DNA from 3 places in the Anaerotruncus sp. 80 genome. Region 2 is predicted to be linked to each of the others. Evidence: riboswitches for the same ligand, from Rfam matches in the RefSeq annotation. Region 2 holds a riboswitch; each other region holds the start of a gene.
The links. A riboswitch is a leader RNA that binds a small molecule or an ion and turns the genes downstream of it on or off. The one in region 2 is predicted to bind cobalamin.
Positions count from the first base shown of each region.

Region 1 (7,268 bases), on a different contig from region 2:
AAAGACTACATCAAACAAAGGTTTGGTAAATGGCCTTATGCGCTTCGTGCTGCAGGGCTTTCCGCGTCAGCAGGTAAAGGCGGAAAAACTATGGAGCAGATGGAAAAAGAGCGATTGCATAAGGAAAAGCTTCTTGACATGGTCAGAGAAAAAGCACTAGAGCTTGGGAAAATTCCGCATCCCAGAGATTTGCCTGAGGTTTGCAGGGAAATCAAAAAATATTACAGCGGCTGGACTTCTGTTATTAAAGCTGCAAAGTTGGATGCTGATTTTCTTAAAAGAGCAGTCTATAAGATTCCTGATTTAGAACTGGAATATATCAATATGCTGGAAGCAGTTAGAAATTTTGCTCATGAAATAGGACGAAGTCCTCTTCATGGAGAAATTGAACAGGCTGTTAAGCAGGCGCTCATAGAGCGATGCGGCTCCTGGCGCAATGCGCTGTTTCAGATTGATTTGGAACCGGTTCTCCGAATGGAGCCTTTTCACGATATTTATATCGACCATAGAATGACAGAAAATCGAAGGCTCCATTCTGACAGTCTCTATGGCTGCTATTATAAGGTATTGAATCTGGATGAAGATGATAGAAAGCGCCTTGGTATGGTAAAAGATATCTATCTGAAAAACGGAAAAATTCCTATGAAAAAGGAAGTGCCAAGACAGCTGCGGCAGGATTTGCACGAAAAATGCGGTTCCTGGGGTAACGTTCTCTATCAGATTGGCGTTACGCCAAAGGAATACTACGAGGAGAAAAATAAAAAGAAAAATAGTAATCAAGGAAAGTAAGAGGAATAAAAAGATGAATCAGAAACAAGACACCGCGATTCTGGTAGTCAGCTTTGGCACCAGCTATAACGAAAATAGAAAGGTCACAATAGATGCTATTGAGCAGGCAGTTGCGGATGCTTTTTCAGATTATCCGGTGCGGCGTGCTTTTACCAGTCAGATGATTATTAATAAGCTAAAGAAAAGGGATGGACTTCATATCGACAACGAAGCTGAGTCACTGCAGCATGCAGCAGCAGATGGATTCAGAAAGCTGGTGATACAGCCGACACATTTGATGAATGGAACAGAGTATCACGACCTTCTGCGCGATGTGGAAAAACATAGAGATCTTTTTGCAGCTGCAGTACTTGGAGAACCTCTTTTAACTGATAAAGAGGATTTTGAGAAAGTTGCAGCTGCCATGGTGGAAGACACAAAAGAGCATACGGATGAAAAGACGGCCGTGGTGTTGATGGGACATGGAACAGGTGTTGAGGCAAACAGGGTATACTTTGATTTGCAAGATGAGCTCAGAAAACAGGGACACCACAACTATTTTATCGCAACTGTGGAAGCGGTACCAACTCTGGAAGATATTCTTCCTGCCTTAAAGGAAGGCGGTTATGAAAAAATTGTGCTGCAGCCTTTAATGATTGTTGCAGGCGATCATGCCAATAACGATATGGCAAGTGATGATGAAGATTCATGGAAAACGATTCTGGAAAAAGAGGGCTATGCGGTGCAGTGTGTACTGCGAGGCATGGGGCAGATTCCTGCAATCAGAGAAATTTTTGCGCAGCATACAGCAAGGGCATTTGAAAAGCTTAAATAAGCATCCCGATAAACGGCTGCTTCAAGCTGGTGCAAATTGCAGTTGACAGCCGAAAACGATTGTAATATAATTCTGTTAAACAACTTGAAAATATTGGTTGATAAAATCGTAATATGGAATCAGGTGAGAGTCCTGAACAGTCCTGCTGCCGTAATGACGGAGTTTTTATGCAAGGCATATGGCCGGTCACTGGGAATCGTTCCTGGGAAGGCGCATAAGAGCGTTGACGTCAGAGTCGGAAGACATCCCAATATTTTACCATGAAAGTCACAGGATATGAGTTTTAGGGTAATAATAGTAAATTCTTCGGCGGCTGGACTCCCAAAACGGAAAAGAAGGAGACAGTGCGAAGAGTTTTACTTAATGCAAGATAAATTTGAACCCGAATCCTGTGGATTCGGGTTTTTCTATTGCAACATTATTCATTGCAGGAAAAGCTTGCAGAAAGGATAATATGGAGAAGTTTACCGTCAAAAATGGAAAAAAACTAAAATACGGTTTTACAACCGGAAGTTGCGCTGCTGCTGCAGCTGCAGCGGCAGCGGCTATGCTTTTTTCTGGAGAGAAAGTCTCTGAGGCGGAGGTTATATTGCCTGCAGGAGAGAAAACGACCATGCAGGTCAGTGAAATAGATATAGGTAAGGGTACGGTTTGCTGCACGGTGATAAAAGACGGAGGCGATGACCCTGATGCAACCCATGGCGCAGAGATTAAAGCCTGTGTCAGCAAAGATCCCATTTCATCGGGGACTTTAGCAGAAACTCGAGATCGTATTACCTTGCTGGGCGGCTGCGGCATAGGCATTATTACAGCAAAAGGCCTGCAGTGCAGCGTAGGAGAGCCTGCCATCAACCCGGTGCCGAGGCAGATGATCTTTGAAAATGTGCAGCGAATTCGCAGAAAATACGGAAAAGAGAAGGAACCTCTATATATAGAAATTTCTGTGCCTTGCGGTGCGGAGATTGCAAAAAAAACATATAACCCAAGACTTGGTATTGTTGGAGGAATTTCTATTCTGGGAACGACAGGTATTGTCGATCCTATGAGTGAAAAGGCTCTTGTCGATACGATTAAGACTGTGATCGACAAACAGTATCAGGAGAATCCGAAGCGGATTCTTATCGCCCCGGGAAATTACGGCAGGGAATTTTGCCGTGAGCATCTGGGACTGGATATCGCAAAGGCTGTACCCATCTCTAACTATATTGGAGAAGCTTTGGATTACATTAAGTTTAAGGGGTTTGAGGAAATACTTCTGGTAGGTCATACTGGCAAGCTGATCAAGCTGGCAGCAGGGATTATGAATACCCATTCCTCTTACGCTGATGGCAGAATGGAGATTATCGGTATGCATAGTGCCGTTTGCGGTGCTGACTGCGATACTGTAAAAGCAATTGCAGAGTGTATTACCACCGATGAGGCGTTTGCTCTGATTCAGGAAAAAAATTATTATGAGGAAGTAAAAGCAAGGATTTTGGAAAAGGTTCTGTACCATCTCCATTTCAGGCTGAAAGGACAGGTGAAAGTTGAGACGGTATTGTTTACTACAGATCGAAACCATATTATGAAAAGCCCTGGTGCAGACCGGCTTGCTGAAATGATACGAAAGGATATGAAACAGATATGAGTGGAAAATTTTATGCAGTAGGACTGGGACCGGGAGATCCACAGCTGCTTACAATGAAAGCCATCAATGTAATGAAAGATTGTCATGTTATTGCAGTGCCAAGAAGCGGAGCAGCAGAAAACGTGGCACTGAAAATTGCGGGAGATTTCATCTTGGACAAGGAAATCCTGGAATGCGATATGCCCATGATTAAAGATAAAGAAGAGCTTAATCGCTGTCACGAGAGATCTGCTGATGCCATTTCCGAAATTTTAGAGCAGGGAAAGGATGTGGCGTTTCTGACCTTAGGAGATCCGGCAATTTACAGCACAGTCATGTACGTGCATAGAAAACTCGCCCAGCGGGGCTATCAGACGGCTATGGTGCCGGGCGTTCCGTCCTTCTGCGGTGCGGCGGCCAGTCTGAATACATCTCTTTGCGAACGTGAGGAAATGCTGCACATCATTCCGGCGACCTATAAAGGAAGTCAGGCAGAAGAACTGGAAGGCACGAAAGTGCTGATGAAGTCAGGCAAAACCATCATGAAAATCAAAGACCAGCTGGCTGACAAGAAAGCTATGATGGTAGAATGTGCCACCATGGAAAATGAAAAGGTATATCAGGACCTAAAAGAACTGAGAGAGCAGTCCAGCTACTTTTCACTGATTGTAATTCCATCGGAAGACAGACAAAAGGAGAGTTAAACTATGATTTATTTTATCGGAGCAGGTCCGGGCGCTGCAGATTTAATTACTGTCAGAGGGGCGGAACTTCTAAAAAAAGCAGACGTTATCATTTATGCAGGTTCTCTTGTGAATCCGGCACTTTTAGATTACGCTGGTAAAGACTGTAAGATTTATAACAGTGCTAAGATGACTTTGGAAGAGGTTATTGCGGTGATGAAAGAAAACAGGGGAAAGGAAGTAGTCCGGCTCCACACAGGAGATCCTTGTATCTACGGCGCGATTAGAGAGCAGATGGATATTTTAGACCGGGAAAATATGGAATATGTTTCTGTACCCGGCGTCAGCTCCTTTATCGGTGCTGCAGCAGCATTAAATGCAGAATACACTTTGCCTAATGTGAGTCAGACAGTCATTTTGACAAGAATGGCAGGAAGAACCCCGGTTCCTGAGAAAGAAGAAATTTCTAAACTGGCTGAACATGGAGCAACCATGGTAGTATTTCTGACCTCCACCATGCTGGCTGAGCTTTCTGAACGACTCATTGCAGGCGGATACGCACCGGACAGCCCGGCGGCGATTGTTTATAAGGCAACCTGGCCGGACGAAAAGGTGGTTCGCACCACGGTGAAGGACATCGCAAAAGCTGCAGAAGAAAATGGTATCAACAAAATGGCACTGATTATGGTAGGCGGTTTTTTAGGCAGCGAATACGAGCGCTCTAGGCTCTATGATCCGTCTTTCACTCATCTGTTCAGAGAGGCGACAAAATAATGAAGAACATCAGTATTCTGGCATTTACGGCTAGAGGACAAAGCCTAGCAGAGAAAATTGCAGAAAGGCTGCAAGAGACGTGCAGTGCGGAGATTTTCGATAAAAGAAAAGAAAGCGCAAGAGAATATCTGAAAGCAAACTTTGAGAAAAAAGACACTTTTCTCTTTATCTGCGCGGCAGGCATTGCCGTTCGCCTTATTACACCGCTGATTAAAACCAAGGATCAGGATCCGGCAGTAGTAGTCATGGACGAGTTTGGCAGATTTTCCATACCGCTGCTTTCCGGCCATCTGGGCGGCGCAAATGAAGCGGCGGCAGAGTTTGCAAAGGTGACGGGAGCGGAACTGGTGCTGACTACGGCTACCGATATCAACGGACAGTTCGCAGTAGATGTATGGAGTAAATATGCAGGCTGTCATATTATGGATATCAGCAAAATCAAGTTGATATCATCAGCGATTTTGCGAGGAGAAAAGGTGGGGATTTCCAGCGCATTTCCCTTTGAGGGAAAATTGCCGCAGGCTCTGACTCTAGATGAAACGGAAAGTGGTATTTGTGTCAGCCTTGCCGGAAATCAGAATGTTTTTCAAAATACCATTAATCTGGTGCCGCGCATTGTTACTATCGGTGTCGGATGTCGTAAAGGTGTCAGTGCAGAGGTTTTTGAAAGGTTTATTTTGGAGCAGCTGGCAGATAAGCACATTGCGATTGAAGCGGTAGAACAGCTGGCTTCTATAGATTTGAAGAAATATGAAACCTGCATTCTGGCATTCTGCGACAAATATAAGATTCCTTTGGTTACTTATACGGCAGAGGAGCTGCAAGAAGTGCAGGGGTGCTTTGTACCATCAGCACTGGTCAAATCAGTAACGGGTGCTGATAATGTTTGTGAGCGCAGCGCGGTACTGGCGAGCAATTACGGAACAAAAATATTATCAAAGACCAGTGGAAGCGGCTGTACCTGCGCCCTGGCTATGAGAGATTGGAAGTGTAATTTTTGAATATCATTATGTCATATATTGATTATAACATGGCGGGGCTTAGAGAAAGAGAGATATTCTCCTGTACAAAGACGCAGACTGCAGAGCTTTATGATAAGCTGAAGGAAAAAGAGGAGATACTGGGGGCGGTTCTCATTGCCACATGTAACAGGACAGAGCTATATCTGTCTCTCAAGGACGAAGCAGTATTAAACCCTTTTAAGGAGCTTTGCCGGATGATAGGGGTTGAGTATGGGACTTACGCCTATATGAACCGGACACTGACAGGCGATGATGCGATTATCCATCTGTGTAAAGTGGCAGCGGGTGCTGAATCTCAGATTTGGGGCGATGATCAGATTGTGACACAGGTAGATGATGCGCTGAAAGCTGCCCAAAAAGCGGGGGTGACAGATACTCTGCTCAATGTCATTTTCAGAAATGGTGTTAGTGCGGGAAAAAAGGCAAAAACTCTGGTGGATTTCAAGTTTGATGACAATTCAACTGCTTCTCGGGCGGTCAAACTGATTCGTACCAATCCGGCACTGAAAAAGGTGCTGGTCATCGGAAATGGAATGATTGGACGTCTGGTTGCGGAAATTCTGGTAAAAGAGGGCTTAGAAGCGACGATGACCCTTCGTCAGTATAGGCATGGAGAAAACATCATACCGCAGGGTGTGAAAACCGTCAACTATGGGGAACGTTATCATGCGATAGAGACGGTTGACGCTGTTGTCAGTGCAACTTTAAGTCCCCATTACACTGTATCTATGGAGGAAATCAGCCGGTTGAGCAGAGTACCGGAGGTGTTTATTGATTTGGCTGTACCCAGAGATATTGACCCAAGGGTGGAAGAACTTGCGCATGTGCGTTACTATGATATAGATAATTTGGGCACAGATGTGAGAGACACCCGTATGGAACAGCAAATGAAAGAAATTGAATTGATTATAGAAAAATACATGGACGACTTCCACAAATGGTATAGCTTCAGGGAGCGTCTGTCGAAAGAGGATATCTAAATGAAAATATATGTAGTGGGCATCGGCCCGGGTAACAGGGAATATATGACGCCGCAGGCGAAGGAAGCCATTGAGAAAAGCGATGTCATCGTAGGCTACACTCTGTATGTGGATCTGGTACGGGAACTTACAGAAGGAAAAGAAATTAAATCGACAGCTATGAAGCAGGAGGTAGATCGCTGCAAGCTGGCGCTGGAGTCTGCTCTGAAGGGAAAAACAGTGGCTTTTGTCTGCAGCGGAGATGCTGGCGTTTACGGAATGGCAGGAATTATGGCAGAGGTTGCAGCAGAGCATCCTGAGGTGGAAATTATTACTGTGCCGGGTATTACAGCAGCCTGCAGCGGTGCAGCAGTTTTAGGAGCACCGCTGATTCACGACTTTGCAGTTATTTCTCTGTCAGACCTTTTGACTCCGTGGGAAAAAATTGAAAAAAGACTGCATCTTGCGGCGGAGGCTGACTTTGTGGTCTGTCTTTATAATCCGAAAAGTAAGAAACGTTACGATTATGTCGACAAAGCAGCAGAGATTATGAGCGCTTTCAAAGGCTGGGATACGCCCTGCGGTTATGTAAAAAACATCGGAAGAGATGGCGAAACAGGG
Region 1 covers NZ_QWES01000017.1:28,489-35,756, reverse strand. The annotation lists gene D1155_RS09770 (hypothetical protein) at 1-789, shown strand, start outside; gene D1155_RS09765 (sirohydrochlorin cobaltochelatase) at 803-1,603, shown strand; cobalamin riboswitch at 1,681-1,870, shown strand; gene cbiD (cobalt-precorrin-5B (C(1))-methyltransferase CbiD) at 1,980-3,230, shown strand; gene cobI (precorrin-2 C(20)-methyltransferase) at 3,227-3,913, shown strand; gene cobM (precorrin-4 C(11)-methyltransferase) at 3,917-4,666, shown strand; gene D1155_RS09745 (cobalamin biosynthesis protein) at 4,666-5,667, shown strand; gene D1155_RS09740 (glutamyl-tRNA reductase) at 5,676-6,668, shown strand; gene cobJ (precorrin-3B C(17)-methyltransferase) at 6,669-7,268, shown strand, end outside.
Region 1: another riboswitch for cobalamin. It lies ahead of cbiD (cobalt-precorrin-5B (C(1))-methyltransferase CbiD); the one in region 2 lies ahead of D1155_RS08350 (bacterial Ig-like domain-containing protein).

Region 2 (7,268 bases):
TCACGCTGACAGTAATATCGCTGCCTGCAGGATTCATCACAGTTACGTTAATCACTGCGCTGACACCCTCGTATACCAGTTTCACTTCCTGGCTGCCTCTTCTTGATGAATTGAAGTTTTCTACTTTGACGTCACTTGGCTTCAGTTCCTTTGTTTCACCGGTGTGATATGTAGCAGTAATTGTCATGCCGTTAAAGGAGAATGTTTCACCAACAAAATACTCAGTTTTGTATTCGCCGGAAATCTTTAAATCAATTACAATCGGCTCCTTCTGGTCATCAGAATAAGTCAATCTTACAGCATCTGCGCCCAGCGGGTCATCAGTTCTATTGTGATTAGGCTTTGTAAATCCGGAAATGTTCGGTTTCTCGACAGATGTATCGACGTAAGTCGCACCGCTTTCTGTCTCATGTGTCTTGCAACTGGTATCTACGTACTGAACAAAACCGATGCCCTTTTCCGCGCCGCAATCACCAGCATAGTAATTTCCGGCAATGTTGTCGTATTTATTCAGGCTTGTCAGATAGCCGATTACACCGCCGACATAAGCATTTTCTTCCGTTGCGGAAACCGTTCCGGTAAATTTGTTCAATTTAAAGGTTCCGGTTTCCCAGTTCTGATTTACATAATAGTCTGCGCCCATGATACCGCCGACATAGTTCTTACCTGTAACGGTTCCGGAAGAAACGTTTCCTTCCACATAGATTCTTTTGCCGTTTGGTGCTGTTTCATTTACATATCCACCCCCGATAATACCGCCAGCCTGATTGCCGGAAGCAATCACAGTGCCGTCGAAGGTACAGTTCTTTACTACGCACGCGCCCATGGCATTATCTCTTGAGCCGACGATACCGCCGACATAGTTTTTACCCTTGACGGTTCCATGGTTGACACAGTTTTCAACGGTCCCCTGTAATCTACCTGCAAAGGCTCCTATGTTAGACTGATCTTCGGCATATCCGATGACAACATCTTTCTCAATGATACAATTTTTAATGGTCGCTACAAATCCAGCTGTGCATCCCGCAAAGCCGTTGGTCGTAATGTTTGCACCAAGGAGACCGGACTTCAATGTCTTGGTTCCTTCCACCAAAGTAACGTTATCGATTACGATGGCACTTCCCGATAAGCCAACGCCCTCGAAGTTATTTACAAGGCCATAGCCCTCAATTCTGCTTCCGTAAATCTTCAGATTGCTGACTTCTGCTTCCTGAACATAGCCGAGAAGTGGCAGACCGCCTTCCGGTACTGTGATCTGATGATTCTTGCCATCCAGCTTACCGCTGAACGGATACAGATTTACGCCATTCTGGATGTCATTTTTTCCATCCTTGGTTACACCCATTGGTTTCCAGTCAGCAGGCAGGGTAATATCCTTTTCCAGTGACAGATACTTATCTTTAAATGCGTATCCGATATTGACAAGTTCCTGTACAGCCTTCATCTGCGCCGCACTTTCAATCTGATAAGGATCTTCTTTAGTGCCTGCGCCTTTGATGCCTGCCTCCTCAAATTTCTCATCAACAACCTTCTGCATATCTTTCACAACGAATTTCGCAACGTCTGAAGCTGTTTCAGAAACATGCCCCTGCAGCAGATTCGCTGCGACACAGTAATAATAGAAAGTGCCGTCTTTGTCCGTAGGCGCATTGTACCAACTCTTAGTGGCTCCTTCTATCGGTGTGCCGCCTTCATTTTTATTCTCTGTATTCACATACCACTGATAGGTTAATTTTCCATAGTCATCTTTCTTTACGGATACACTGACTCTCCCTTTTGAAGCAGCATCTCCGACTCTCAAAGATTCGTTACCCTTCGGCTGCTTAGTAAACACTGGTTTTGCCGCAGAGTCTACCTTGATAAAGACGTAAACACCCGTTATATCTTTTCCTGCCGCATTCTTCTCTCCGGTTGTCGCATAAGATTCGTATTTTTTTCCCTTAAAGGTGCATGTGATTTCACAGGACCAGTAACTACCTAAATCATCTGCATATTTCGCATCCGTAAACGGCTGAATTTCCGTCACGTCTTTCGGTCCGAAGCTGCCGCCTGTTTTCGACTCTGCACCGGCTGTGGCGAAATTTCTATACCATTGATAACTGTACACTGCTCCCTCTACCGGATTTTCAAGCTTAACGGAAATTTTTTCCGCTTCAGCCCCCGGTGCGTACACAAAACCTTTATGAAAAGCATAGGAGTAATCATCTCCCAACTCATTACCAAAATTTTCCAATGTCGCTTTTGGTGTCGGATCAGCACTAACTACAATTTTTATGATATTGGAAATAGCAGTATTTTCCTTATTTTTTTCATTGGTAAACTGACAATAGTAGTAAGTTGTACCGATTTCTTCTGTAGATGGTGTATATTCCCTATCCTGTGCTCCTTCAATAGCAGTCGCACCTTCTGTAGAATTGATACTGTTCTTGTACCACTGATAACGCACTGCTCCGCTTGCGCTGGCTTTCGCTGTCAGCGCTGCCGCTTTATTTCCCTGGATGTAATCCGCAGATTTTGGCTGTTCTACAACGGTAGGCACATCCGTTTCAGGCTCTTTTTCATAACAAATCTGATAGATTGTTTCTGCATAGCGGTCAGAGGAAACTGTAATTTCTACATTCATGCGGCCGGATTCATCCCACTTTACAGGAATTTCACTTTCCTCTCCATTTGAAACTTCTATTCCATTTGCTTTAATCATGTATGACTTATTGTACCCAGTTGCTTTAATCTTAGTCGTTTCCGCATCCTTGTCAATATACGTATGATACTGCGTTTCATCCTGATTGAAGGCTTTATCCATTATACCTTCTACCGCCAGTTCTTTCAGGGTAGCATTAAGATTTGCTTTTATACTGTACTGCGCAACGATCCCCATGCTTCCCTTATAACGAACATGAAAGCATCCTTGATACAGCTTTGAGCGGTTTCCGGAGATCATACCAGACTCTCCCCGTACAGTTTTATTCAGCGCTTCGCCTGCAAATTCGTTGGTCGGCGCCTGCGGATCAGAAGAGAAGCTGCTATAGATATATACGCCTTTATTGCCGAGATAATCCGGTATGTCCACTTCATATCCGTCTTTTTTGCCATCCTGCAATGCAGGAGTCATTGTAAGCGGATTTTTACGTTCGCTAAAATCTTCCTCACTTCTATAAAGTTCCAAGACTTTCAAGGAAGGAGCATTCAGCAATTGTACGTTTATGAATGGCATGATAATATCTGCTTTCGGATTATATGCCGTTAGCCAGCAGGAATCCTCTGTCTGATTTAAAGTTACATTTTTGACTACTGCTTTACTACTTGCCGCAGCTCCACCAACCGGCGCAACTTCACCATTAGAGTCAATTACCCCCAGCTGCAGTCCTTCCATGCCCACGCCGTTAAGCATCCGCTGAGATTCTTCCTTTGCGCCAAACTGCGCCACATTGAATCCCCAGCAATGGATATCGAAAGGAACGTCTCTGAGCCTGCTCAGTGTATACACCGGCTTCCAATGTATCCCATTATTTCCTGATGTAGCATAGCTAGCGGAAACCCCTGTATACATATCCTTCTTTTCAGCAGAAGCATAGCGGAAAAATTCCAAACAGTCTCCTTCCTTGATTGCTGTGACTGCCGGCGTCTCACAAAGCTGTCTGTTGATCATAACACCGCTGTCTGTGGTTTTCTCACCAAAATAACGGGTTACATTGCCGTTCTCGTCTATCTCCAGCTTATCAGCTGCTGTCTCTTTAGTAAATTCTTCTCCATATTTCTCCATATGCGCTTTTACCAGCGCATCCAATACAGAAACTTCATCCTTCACGCTGTCGGCATAGCCGTAGGTCTCAGCAAGATCCGCATCTACCTGGGTATTCACCAGCGGCGCATGGAAAAACTTCTGATTCGCCTGTGAAGTAATAGTTACCTTACAGGATTTCTCTGCTTCCGCTTCGGTTCCATCACCTGTATCCGCAAATGCCATAGATGGCATCATGCTGAAAACAATGAGAAAGCTGAGAAGCAGCACAAGAGTTTTCTTCAAGTTTTGCTTTTGTTCTTTCATGTGTTTTTTCCTTTCTTGTCTTAGTTACCGCCTACAGCTTCCTGCTTTTTACAACAAAAAAGACTATAGGCATTTGCCTACAGTCCGAATTTACTGTATCTTAACCATGGATTCTTACGGTTACCTCGCCGCAAATCCTCATTTCATGCAGGTCTCCTGGCTCATGGATTATCGTCTCAATCTCCCTTCCCAGGTTTCCCCAGTGGTTGACTATTTCCAGTCTCAATCAAAACAATCCAACTACAGTGGCGGGTCCGCGCAGGACTTTCACCTGCTTCCCTCTTAGCTTTCTCATTGACATCTCCTGATAAACAAGGTGCGATTCCAATGGAAAGAACACAAAACGTTGTTTTTTATTTTAGTTTTTAATTATTGTTTGGAATTTCTTCCAATTGTATTATAGCCCTCTCCGAACAAATTTGCAATATCATTTTTTATTACTACATTATATAGATATTAATCTTTCCCTGCTGCGCCACTTTTTCTCAAAATTATACGCTTTCAGGTTGCAAGGTCTTCATACTACCTCAAATACAGCAAAGTCTACTAAAGAAATCACAGTATAACCATAAAACCCTGCAGGGCTTACCATGCAGGGTTTTCATGTTTTATCTTAAGCTGATGATTATACTAATTCTAAGAACACTACTTCAGCGCAATCGCCTCTTCTAGGTCCCAGCTTCAGAATTCTTGTATATCCACCGTTTCTGTCAGCATACTTTGGTGCAATTTCATCAAACAGCTTGCTTACTACGCTTTCGTCGTAGATGTATGCCAGCGCCTGTCTTCTTGCGTGAAGGTCGCCGCGCTTTGCAAGTGTAATCAGCTTTTCTGCTTCTCTTCTAGCTTCCTTAGCTCTGCAGTCAGTAGTAGAAATTCTACCTTCTCTGAGCAGATCAGTTACCAGATTTCTCAGCATAGCTTTTCTGTGAGCAGTAGGTCTGCCCAGTTTTCTATATCCTGGCATATCAATTCTCCTTTCACTTCGTTATTGTCTGTCTATGCAAATGATTAATCGTCGCTTGGTTTGAGACCAAGTCCTAATTCTTCTAATTTTGCTTTCACTTCGTCGAGGGACTTCTTACCAAGGTTTCTAACCTTCATCATATCCTCTTCGGTGCGTTCGGTTAATTCTTCAACAGTGTTGATTGCAGCTCTCTTCAGGCAGTTGAAAGAACGAACGGAAAGTTCCAATTCATCAATTGTCATTTCCAGCGCTTTTTCTTTCTGGTCTTCTTCTTTTGCAACCATGATTTCCATACCGTCGGTAGAATCATCCAGCTGAATGAAGAGATTCAGGTGTTCCTGCATAATCTTCGCTCCTATGGATACGCCTTCTTCCGGCGTGATGGAACCATCTGTCCAAATTTCCAGAATCAATCTGTCAAAGTCAGTGACCTGACCAACTCTTGTGTTCTCTACTGTATAGTTGACTTTTCTAACAGGTGTGTAGATAGAGTCAACTGGAATCACTGAAATCGGTGTGCTTTCTGTCTTGTTCTGGTCAGCAGGTACATAGCCTCTGCCTCTTGCGAGATTGATTTCCATTACAAGTGTAGCATTTTCTTCCAGTGTTGCAATATGCAGCTCAGGATTGAAAATTTCCATTTCGGAATCGCCAATGATGTCCGCAGCCGTTACAACTTTTGGACCAACCGCATTGATGATTACACGCTTTGTATTATCGCCGTTCAGTCTTACAGCAAGTTTCTTTAAGTTTAAGATGATTTCTGTTACGTCTTCTTTGACACCTGGTATCGTTGAAAACTCGTGAAGTATTCCGTCGATTTTTACAGAAGTTACAGCAGCACCCGGAAGCGAACTCAAGAGAATTCTTCTCATGCAGTTTCCCAGTGTTGTACCATAACCTCTTTCAAGAGGTTCTACGACAAATTTGCCGTAAGTACCGTCTTCGTCCACAAACTTAGTGATTGTTGGTTTTTCGATTTCTATCACTAAAAACCCTCCTTCTTATTCCAAGTAATACCGGTTTTATGCCGCTTGTTTACTTGGAGTACAATTCGACGATTAAGTGCTCTGCAACCGGAGTATCGATATCTTCTCTTGTTGGCATAGCAACAACTTTACCTTCTAATTTCTCAACGTCTACTGCCATCCATGAAGGTACAGTGATTGACATTTCTTTGATTTCCTTAAATTTAGGGGAGCTTGTGCTCTTTTCCTTAACTTTAATGACATCACCAGCTTTCAGCTGCATAGATGGAGCTGTAGCTTTCTTGCCATTTACTGTGAAATGTCCGTGAACAACCAGCTGTCTTGCTTCTTTTCGGGAAGATGCAAAACCTAATCTATATACTGCGTTATCCAATCTGGTTTCTAATAAGATCAGTAAGTTTTCACCTGTCTTACCCTGTTTTCTAGCAGCTTTATCAAATAAATTTCTAAACTGCTTTTCCTGCATTCCGTAGAATCTCTTAGCTTTCTGCTTTTCGCGGAGCTGCAGTCCATAGTCAGAAGTCTTCTTTCTGGACTGACCGTGCTGTCCGGGAGCGTAATTTCTCTTCTCAATTGCGCATTTGCCGCTATAGCATCTTTCACCCTTCAAGAAAAGCTTCTGGCCTTCTCTTCTGCATAATCTGCAGTTAGCGTCTGTATATCTTGCCATGTTATATTACTCCTCCCTTCAATTAGACTCTTCTTCTCTTTGGCGGTCTGCATCCGTTGTGCGGAATCGGTGTGATATCCTTAATCATAGTGATTTCAAGACCAGCTGCCTGCAGTGCTCTGATAGCAGCTTCTCTTCCGGATCCTGGACCCTTTACGTAAACTTCAACTGTTTTTAAGCCGTGTTCCAGTGCACCTTTAGTTGCTTCTTCAGCAGCCATCTGTGCAGCGTATGGAGTAGACTTTCTGGAACCCTTAAAACCCAGGGACCCTGCGCTGGACCAGGAAAGTGCATTTCCGTCCATATCTGTAAGAGTGACTAAAGTATTGTTAAAGGTGGATTGGATATGTGCCTGGCCTTTTTCAATGTTCTTACGTTCTCTTTTCTTTTTTCTAACTACCTTTTTAGCAGTTTTAGCCATTGTTTCCTACCTCCTTCTTATTTCTTCTTTCTGCCTACAGTCTTTTTAGGACCTTTGCGAGTTCTAGCGTTTGTCTTTGTTTTCTGACCTCTAACAGGCAGACCTCTTCTATGTCTGATACCTCTGTAGCTGCCGATTTCCATCAGTCTCTTGATATTCAGAGAAACTTCTCT
Region 2 covers NZ_QWES01000014.1:23,501-30,768, forward strand. The annotation lists gene D1155_RS08350 (bacterial Ig-like domain-containing protein) at 1-4,048, opposite strand, end outside; cobalamin riboswitch at 4,177-4,405, opposite strand; gene rplQ (50S ribosomal protein L17) at 4,674-5,015, opposite strand; gene D1155_RS08360 (DNA-directed RNA polymerase subunit alpha) at 5,060-6,004, opposite strand; gene rpsD (30S ribosomal protein S4) at 6,054-6,674, opposite strand; gene rpsK (30S ribosomal protein S11) at 6,697-7,095, opposite strand; gene rpsM (30S ribosomal protein S13) at 7,113-7,268, opposite strand, start outside.

Region 3 (7,268 bases), on a different contig from region 2:
GGGGCGGGGAACTGGTTTCCTATAGTTATAAGGTGGACAAGGGGTCTTTTCTCCACGTGGTAGATCAGATTAAACGGGTGATGAACAAGAAGCGGAGCATGTGATTGCGTTATCTGTGATATTTAATCGCAGGGTCAGAAGAATGTATTGCGGGAGATACGCGTTTTCAGATTGCGGTTGTGCAGATGATGCGATAAAAATTGTTTCTACACAACTTTTTGTTGGTTCGGTTGTGCAGGGAAAGCTTGAAAAAAGTAATTTGCACAACTTTTACGAAAATCGTGGCGTTTAATATTATGTATGTTGTGCAAAGCAAGATAAAAATGACTCGTTTTGCACAACTTTTTTGATGAAAAAAATGTTTTTTCGCGTTACGGAGCGCAAAAGTTGTGCAAGAGGCAGCGTGGGCAGTAGGATTTGCACAACCAGCAGGAGTGGAAGTTGTGCAAATTAGTGATGAAGTGGCGACATATGCACAATCATATGCAAAACCTGCCGTAGGAAAATACCAGGAAACTGGATAGAAGGAATTGCACCCTTCTCAAAATCGGTCAACGGCTTTATAATAGAATAAAGTCGGTCGGGAATGGAGGAGTTACCGTGAACGAAAAATTTTTTTCTTTGCCGGAAGAAAAACAGCAAGCAATCATCAATGCAGGTTACAAGGTTTTTTCGCAGAATACCTATCATAACAGTCCTATGCGTGAAATCGCAGAGGCAGCGGGAATCAGCAAATCGCTGCTGTTCCACTATTTTCACAACAAGAAGGAATTATATCTGTTTTTGTGGGATACTTGTGCAAAGAAGACCATTGCTTATTTGACCGAATGCGAATGCTACAGCCAGCAGGGGCTGTTTGAGAGCATGGAACGGGGCATGCGGGCAAAAATGGAACTGATCAGTCAGTATCCGGACATGGCGAATTTTACCATCAAAGCATTTTACGAAAAGGACCCGGAAATCTGCGCAGCTGTTTCTGAAAGCTATCACCGGTATTTTAACCTGAAAGCGGATCGTGCCCGTATCAACTTTGATCCGGCGCAGTTTGTGCCAGGACTGGATATTCCCATGATGTACAGGGAGATGTACTGGGCGTCGGAAGGATATCTGTGGGAGATGGTGCAGCGAGGACCTGTGAATACCGCAGAAATGGAAAAGGATTTTACCAGACTGATCGCATTTTGGAAAAGTATTTATCTTCGGAAGGAGTGACGAGATGGATGCAATCAAGTTAGAAAATTTGACTAAATATTATGGAAAAAACCGGGGGATCTCCGGCGTCAGTCTGACCGTTTCCGAAGGAGAATTCTTTGGATTCATCGGTCCCAACGGCGCAGGGAAATCTACGACAATCCGCACGATGATGGGGCTCATAAAAAAGACCGGAGGAGACGCCTGGGTGAGCGGACTTGCTGCTTGCGAAGAAAGAGAGCAGATTCTTGCCAGGACTGGATATCTTCCGTCGGAAGCAATTTTTTATCGCGGAATGCGGGTGAAAGATATCTTGAAGCTGTCTGCGGACTTGCGAAAAAAGGACTGCAGAAAGGAAGCTGTGCGGCTTTGTGAAAGATTACAACTTTCTGAGAAACGAAAAGTGGAGGAACTCTCTTTTGGTAACAGGAAAAAAGTCGCCATTGTCTGCGCGCTGCAGCATCAGCCGGAAATTTTAATTCTGGACGAACCGACCAGCGGTCTTGACCCACTGATGCAGAAAGAATTTTTTGAAATCCTTCGGGAGCGCAATGCAGATGGAACGACTATTTTTTTGTCCAGTCATATTTTGTCAGAGGTGCAGCGAAACTGCAGCCGTGCCGCAATCATTCGTGAAGGGAAGATCATTGCCTGCGATCGTGTAGAGGCGCTTTCTCGCACCAGCGCCAGGCGTGTTGCGGTTTGCGGCAGCGTAAATCTTGACGGACTTTGCGGAATTCGTGACCGGAAAGAGATTGCGGGGCAGACCAGCTTTCTTTACAGCGGCGATATGAACAAGTTGCTGAGAAGGCTTGCGGATGGACAGATTGCGGATCTCGCCGTATCTGAGCCGGATTTGGAAGAGGTATTTCTTCACTATTATGAAAAGGATGGTGAGGCGCTGTGATATTGGTTAGACATGAGTTGAGACAGGGACGCGTTTCGTTTTTGATTTGGACTGCTGCCATTTCTTTTCTTCTGGCAGTTTGCATCTTCCTCTTTCCGGAGATGAAAGGACAGATGGAGAGTGTTGGCGATGTGTTTGCTTCCATGGGCTCTTTTTCCGACGCTTTTGGAATGGACCGTCTGAACTTCGGCATGCTGACCGGATTTTATGCTATTGAATGTGGGAATGTGCTGGGGCTTGGCGGCGCATTCTATGCCTGTCTGTGCGCGGCTGGCATTTTGAGCAAGGAAGAAAAAGATGGAACGGCTGAATTCCTGCTGCCCCATCCGATTAGCCGCAGGCGGGTCGTGACGGAAAAACTCCTTGCGGTATTGGTGCAGGTGACGGCGATAAATCTGCTGGTTTATGGGATTTCTGTGTGTGCTATAGCGGCGGTAGGTGAAGCGATTCCCTGGAGGGAAATCAATTTGCTGCATCTTGCGTATTATCTGCTGCAACTGGAGCTGGCGGGGATTTGCTTCGGGATTTCTGCTTTCACACGTAAAGGCAGCGTGGGCGCCGGACTTGGCATCGCTTTTATGATGTATTTTCTGAATCTCATTGCCAACATTGCGGAAGTGGCGGCGTTTTTAAAATATGTGACGCCTTTCGCCTACTGCGAAGGAGCGGATATCGTGACAGCGGGCAGTCTCGATGGGACACTGGTCGCAATCGGGATGGTAATTGGGCTGCTTGGGATTGGAGCCGGCTATTTGCGGTATGTAAAAAAAGATATTTATTAAATCATGTTCTCCCGATTGGATTGGGCGCTAAGATGGAAGCAGGTGAGAATCCTGCACGGTACCGCCACTGTAATGGGGGAATTCTTGTTCGATGGTTTTAGACCAGCCACTGGAAACGGGAAGGTGAGTAAGAACGATGCCCTCTGAGTTAGGAGACATGCAGAAAATACGGGCTGCACCATTTTGGTGCAGCTTTTGATTAGTCAAATCCAGGAAATTGTCTAGTTCTAATTTTTGAAAAGTGCAGTATAATATGTTACGAAAAAAAGGAAATATATCTTCATAGAGACGAATAAACTGGAGGTGGAATATTTTGGTAAAGGATGTAAAACATATCATGGAAAGAAAAGCCTTCGAAAAAGGCTTGGAGTCGATTATCAACAAGGGACAGGAAAAGGATTTGACCGAAGTTATGCTTCCTATGATTAATATGCTGGAGAAAATTTTAGGAGACGCATGGGAAGGTTCTTCCTATGAACTTTTGAGAAAGCTGGCAAAAGACCCGAATAGCAAGTGGACCCATTATACACAAAATATTTTGCGCAATGTGGATCCGCATATTTTGAAGACCTTTGCTTTAAATGCCGGATATGAGTCTGGTTTTCGTGGTTACAAGACTTCTCTGAAAATGTCTGAAAGATACCAGTGCAATATTCCATGGATTATTCTGATGGACCCTACAACAGCGTGCAATATGCACTGTACCGGTTGTTGGGCTGCGGAATATGGCGATAAAATGAACCTTTCTTTTGAGGATATGGATAGAATTATCACAGAAGGTAAAGAATTGGGTATTCACGCTTTTCTGTTCACCGGCGGCGAACCGCTGATTAAGAAAAAGGAAATTATCCGTCTGTGCGAAAAACACAGCGATTGTGCATTTCATGCGTTTACCAACGGTACACTGATTGATGAAGCATTCTGTGACGACCTTCTTCGAGTAGGTAATTTCTTTGTATCGGTTAGCATTGAGGGTTTTGAAGAAAGCAACGACGGGAGAAGAGGAGAAGGCCATTTCCAGAAAGCCTTGGCGGCGATGGATTTGATGCATGAAAAGAGAATTCCTTTCGGTGTGTCGATTTGCTATACGAGCAAGAACTATTTGACTGTAACCAGTGATGAATTCCTGGATATGCTTATCGATAAAGGCTGTGTTTTTGCATGGTATTTCCATTATATGCCGGTGGGTGTCAATGCGAGTACAGAACTGCTTTTGACACCGGAACAGAGAGTTTATATGCACGATAAAATCAGGGAAATCCGCGGTATTACAGGTGGTAAAGAGATATTTGCGATTGACTTTCAAAACGATGGAGAGTTTGTACATGGCTGCATTGCGGCAGGGGAAAGGTATTGCCATATCAATGCCAACGGAGACGTGGAACCTTGTGTATTTATTCACTACTCCGGCGCTAATATCAAAGAAAAGTCACTTCTTGATTGTTTGCGTCAGCCGCTATTTCTTGCATATCGTGATGGACAGCCGTTTAATGACAATCATCTGCGGCCTTGCCCTATGCTGGAAAACCCAGGAATTCTGCAGGAATTAGTAAAGAAGACCGGAGCAAAATCTACGGATTTAGAAGCGCCGGAATCCTGTGAGCATCTTTGTGGAAAGTGCACAGAATATGCAAAGAACTGGGCGCCGGTGGCAGATAAACTGTGGGAGCAGGATAGGAAATAAACATATGCTGCAAGAGATAAGCTGCGCTGTTTGATGAGGAAATATCAAGCAGTGCAGTTTTTTTAAAATTGACTATAAGTCATTGACTGATAGTCAATTATACAGTATAATAAAGAAAAAGGAGGCACGCTTATGACGAGCAGACAGATTGCTGCCCTTGCAACAAAGAAAAAACTGCTGGATGCAGGCAGCAAAATTATCGCAGAGAAAGGACTTTCTCAGGCGACAGTTGACGAGATCACTGCACTGGCAGGTGTTTCGAAGGGCACCTTTTATACTTATTTTAAGAAGAAAGAGGATATTGTATTTGCGCTTGGATATGGTGCTTTCAGCGAGGTTTTGGATAAGGCCATGAGCCTGCAGGATACTTTCATAGAAAAAATCATCTATTATATGGTGCATTTTTCGGCATGTATTGAAGACAGCGGATATAAGCTTTCTCAGGAGTGGATCAGAAGTTTGTCTGATATTTCTTCTTCGGAGGAGACAGGTCCCCGTGGAAAGCTCAAGTTTGATCTGGATTCGATCAGCCGATTGATTCAGGCAGGGGTAGAAGAAGGAAATCTGGCAAAAGATACGCCGGCAGAAGTTTTAACCCATACTTTGGCGGATATACTTTACGGGCAGATGTTCTGCTGGAGTGTAAGTGACGGCAGCTACAGTCTGAGAGCGCGCACAGAAGAATTTTGCGAGACCTGTCTGCCAGAGATTTTCAAAGCGTACGCACTTTAATTCAACAAAAAGGAGGAAATGTGATGAATGACCTTGGGAAAGACATTAAGAAGCTGGGATTCGGATTGATGAGACTGCCGCAGAAGGACGGCGTCATCGATGTAGAGGAAACCAGTAAAATGGTCGATTTGTTTATGGAAGCGGGATTTACATATTTTGATACAGCCTGGGCTTATGCTGGTTCGGAAGATGCGATTCGCAAGGCGCTGGTTGAAAGATATCCACGGGAAAGCTTTCAGCTAGCCACAAAGAATGCAGCATGGATTAATTGCAAGACCAAGGAAGAAGCCTATGAACAGTTTGAGGTTTCTTTGAAACAGACAGGCGCAGGATATTTCGATTTTTATTTGCTGCACAATTTGGGAGAGGGCAGAAGCCGTTATTTCGACGAGTATGATATGTGGAACTGGGTGCAGGAAAAGAAAAAGGCGGGACTGATTAAGCATGTCGGATTTTCTTTTCATTCTACCCCGGAGGAACTGGAAGAGATTCTGACAGCCCATCCGGAGATGGAGTTTGTGCAGCTGCAGATCAACTATGCGGATTGGGAAAATCCGACTGTACAGTCCAGAGGCTGTTACGAAGTGGCAAAAAAACACGGCAAGCCGGTTATCGTTATGGAACCAGTAAAAGGGGGCATGTTGGCAACACCGCCGGAATCTGTCGTTAAGATTTTTAAAGAAGCAGAACCGGATTCATCGGTTGCTTCGTGGGCAGTTCGCTTTGCGGCTGATTTAGACGGGGTGATGACAGTACTTTCCGGCATGAGCAATGTAGCGCAGATGGAAGATAATCTGTCCTACATGAGGGAATTTACAGGACTTACTGCAGAGCAGAGAGAAACGCTGAAAAATGCGCAGGAGGAACTGGCGAGGATACCGATGATTCCGTGTACTGTCTGTAATTATTGCGCAAAGGTCTGCCCGATACAGATTGGCATCTCCGGATCCTTTACTGCCATGAACTACCTGACCCTTTATCGGGACAAAGCCATGGCGCAGCATCAGGAAAGCTGGCTGGTTTCCGGTCACGGTCTGAAACAGGCGAAGGAATGTATCGGTTGCGGTAAATGTGAGGAAGCATGTCCGCAGCACATCGCAATTAGAGAAGAGTTGAAAAAGGTAACGGAAGAGTTGTTATAAGAATTAAAGTAGCTGCAGGTAAAAGATGCCTGCAGCTCTTTATAATTTTGTATGGATTTTCTATAATGGAAATAGTATAATAGGGATAAATAAGCAAGGAGGTGGTGCAAGTGAGAATCCTGGAACTGAATCATATTTTAGAAGAGCTTCGCAGCGCACTGTGCCATATTTTTGGGAACAAACTAAATCATATTTGGCTTTATGGTTCTTATGCTAGAGGGGATAATGATGAAGAGTCAGATTTGGATATTCTGGCACTTGTGGATCTTTCAAAAAATGAGCTGGCAGCTTACAGGAGAGAAGTCAGTGACTTGTCTTCGGAACTTGACTTGCAGTATGGCGTACTGCTTTCGATTAAGCTGCAGGATACAGAAACCTTTCATCGCTATTCTGATTCTTTGCCTTTTTTTCAGAATGTAATAAAGGAGGGAATCAGTATTGTATAGTGAGGAGCAAAAGGACTTATGCTTATACAGATTGTCAAAGGCTGAACGGTATTTGACTGACGCTAGGCGAACTCTGGAAATGGGGATGTATGATACTGCAGCAAATCGTTCTTATTATGTAATTTTTCATGCAGCACGTGCAGTACTTGCTTTAGATGGGTTGGATTTCCGCAACATTCAGGAGTGATTTCCAATTTTCAAATGAGATATATAAAGACGGGTGTATTTGAAAAGCAGCTCTCTAATATTATTAAGAGCGCATTTTCTTTAAGAACAGAGAGTGATTATGGGGATTTCTTTGTGATTGAAAAGGAAGATGTAAAGCGTCAGGTAGACGAGGCGGAAGTTTTCTTTCATGCAATAGAGGCATATATAAAGTCACAA
Region 3 covers NZ_QWES01000001.1:211,644-218,911, reverse strand. The annotation lists gene D1155_RS01020 (GntR family transcriptional regulator) at 1-104, shown strand, start outside; gene D1155_RS01015 (TetR/AcrR family transcriptional regulator) at 601-1,212, shown strand; gene D1155_RS01010 (ABC transporter ATP-binding protein) at 1,217-2,098, shown strand; gene D1155_RS01005 (ABC transporter permease subunit) at 2,095-2,880, shown strand; cobalamin riboswitch at 2,867-3,060, shown strand; gene D1155_RS01000 (radical SAM protein) at 3,194-4,564, shown strand; gene D1155_RS00995 (TetR/AcrR family transcriptional regulator) at 4,697-5,296, shown strand; gene D1155_RS00990 (aldo/keto reductase) at 5,320-6,438, shown strand; gene D1155_RS00985 (nucleotidyltransferase domain-containing protein) at 6,549-6,884, shown strand; gene D1155_RS00980 (HEPN domain-containing protein) at 6,877-7,071, shown strand; gene D1155_RS00975 (HEPN domain-containing protein) at 7,086-7,268, shown strand, end outside.
Region 3: another riboswitch for cobalamin. It lies ahead of D1155_RS01000 (radical SAM protein); the one in region 2 lies ahead of D1155_RS08350 (bacterial Ig-like domain-containing protein).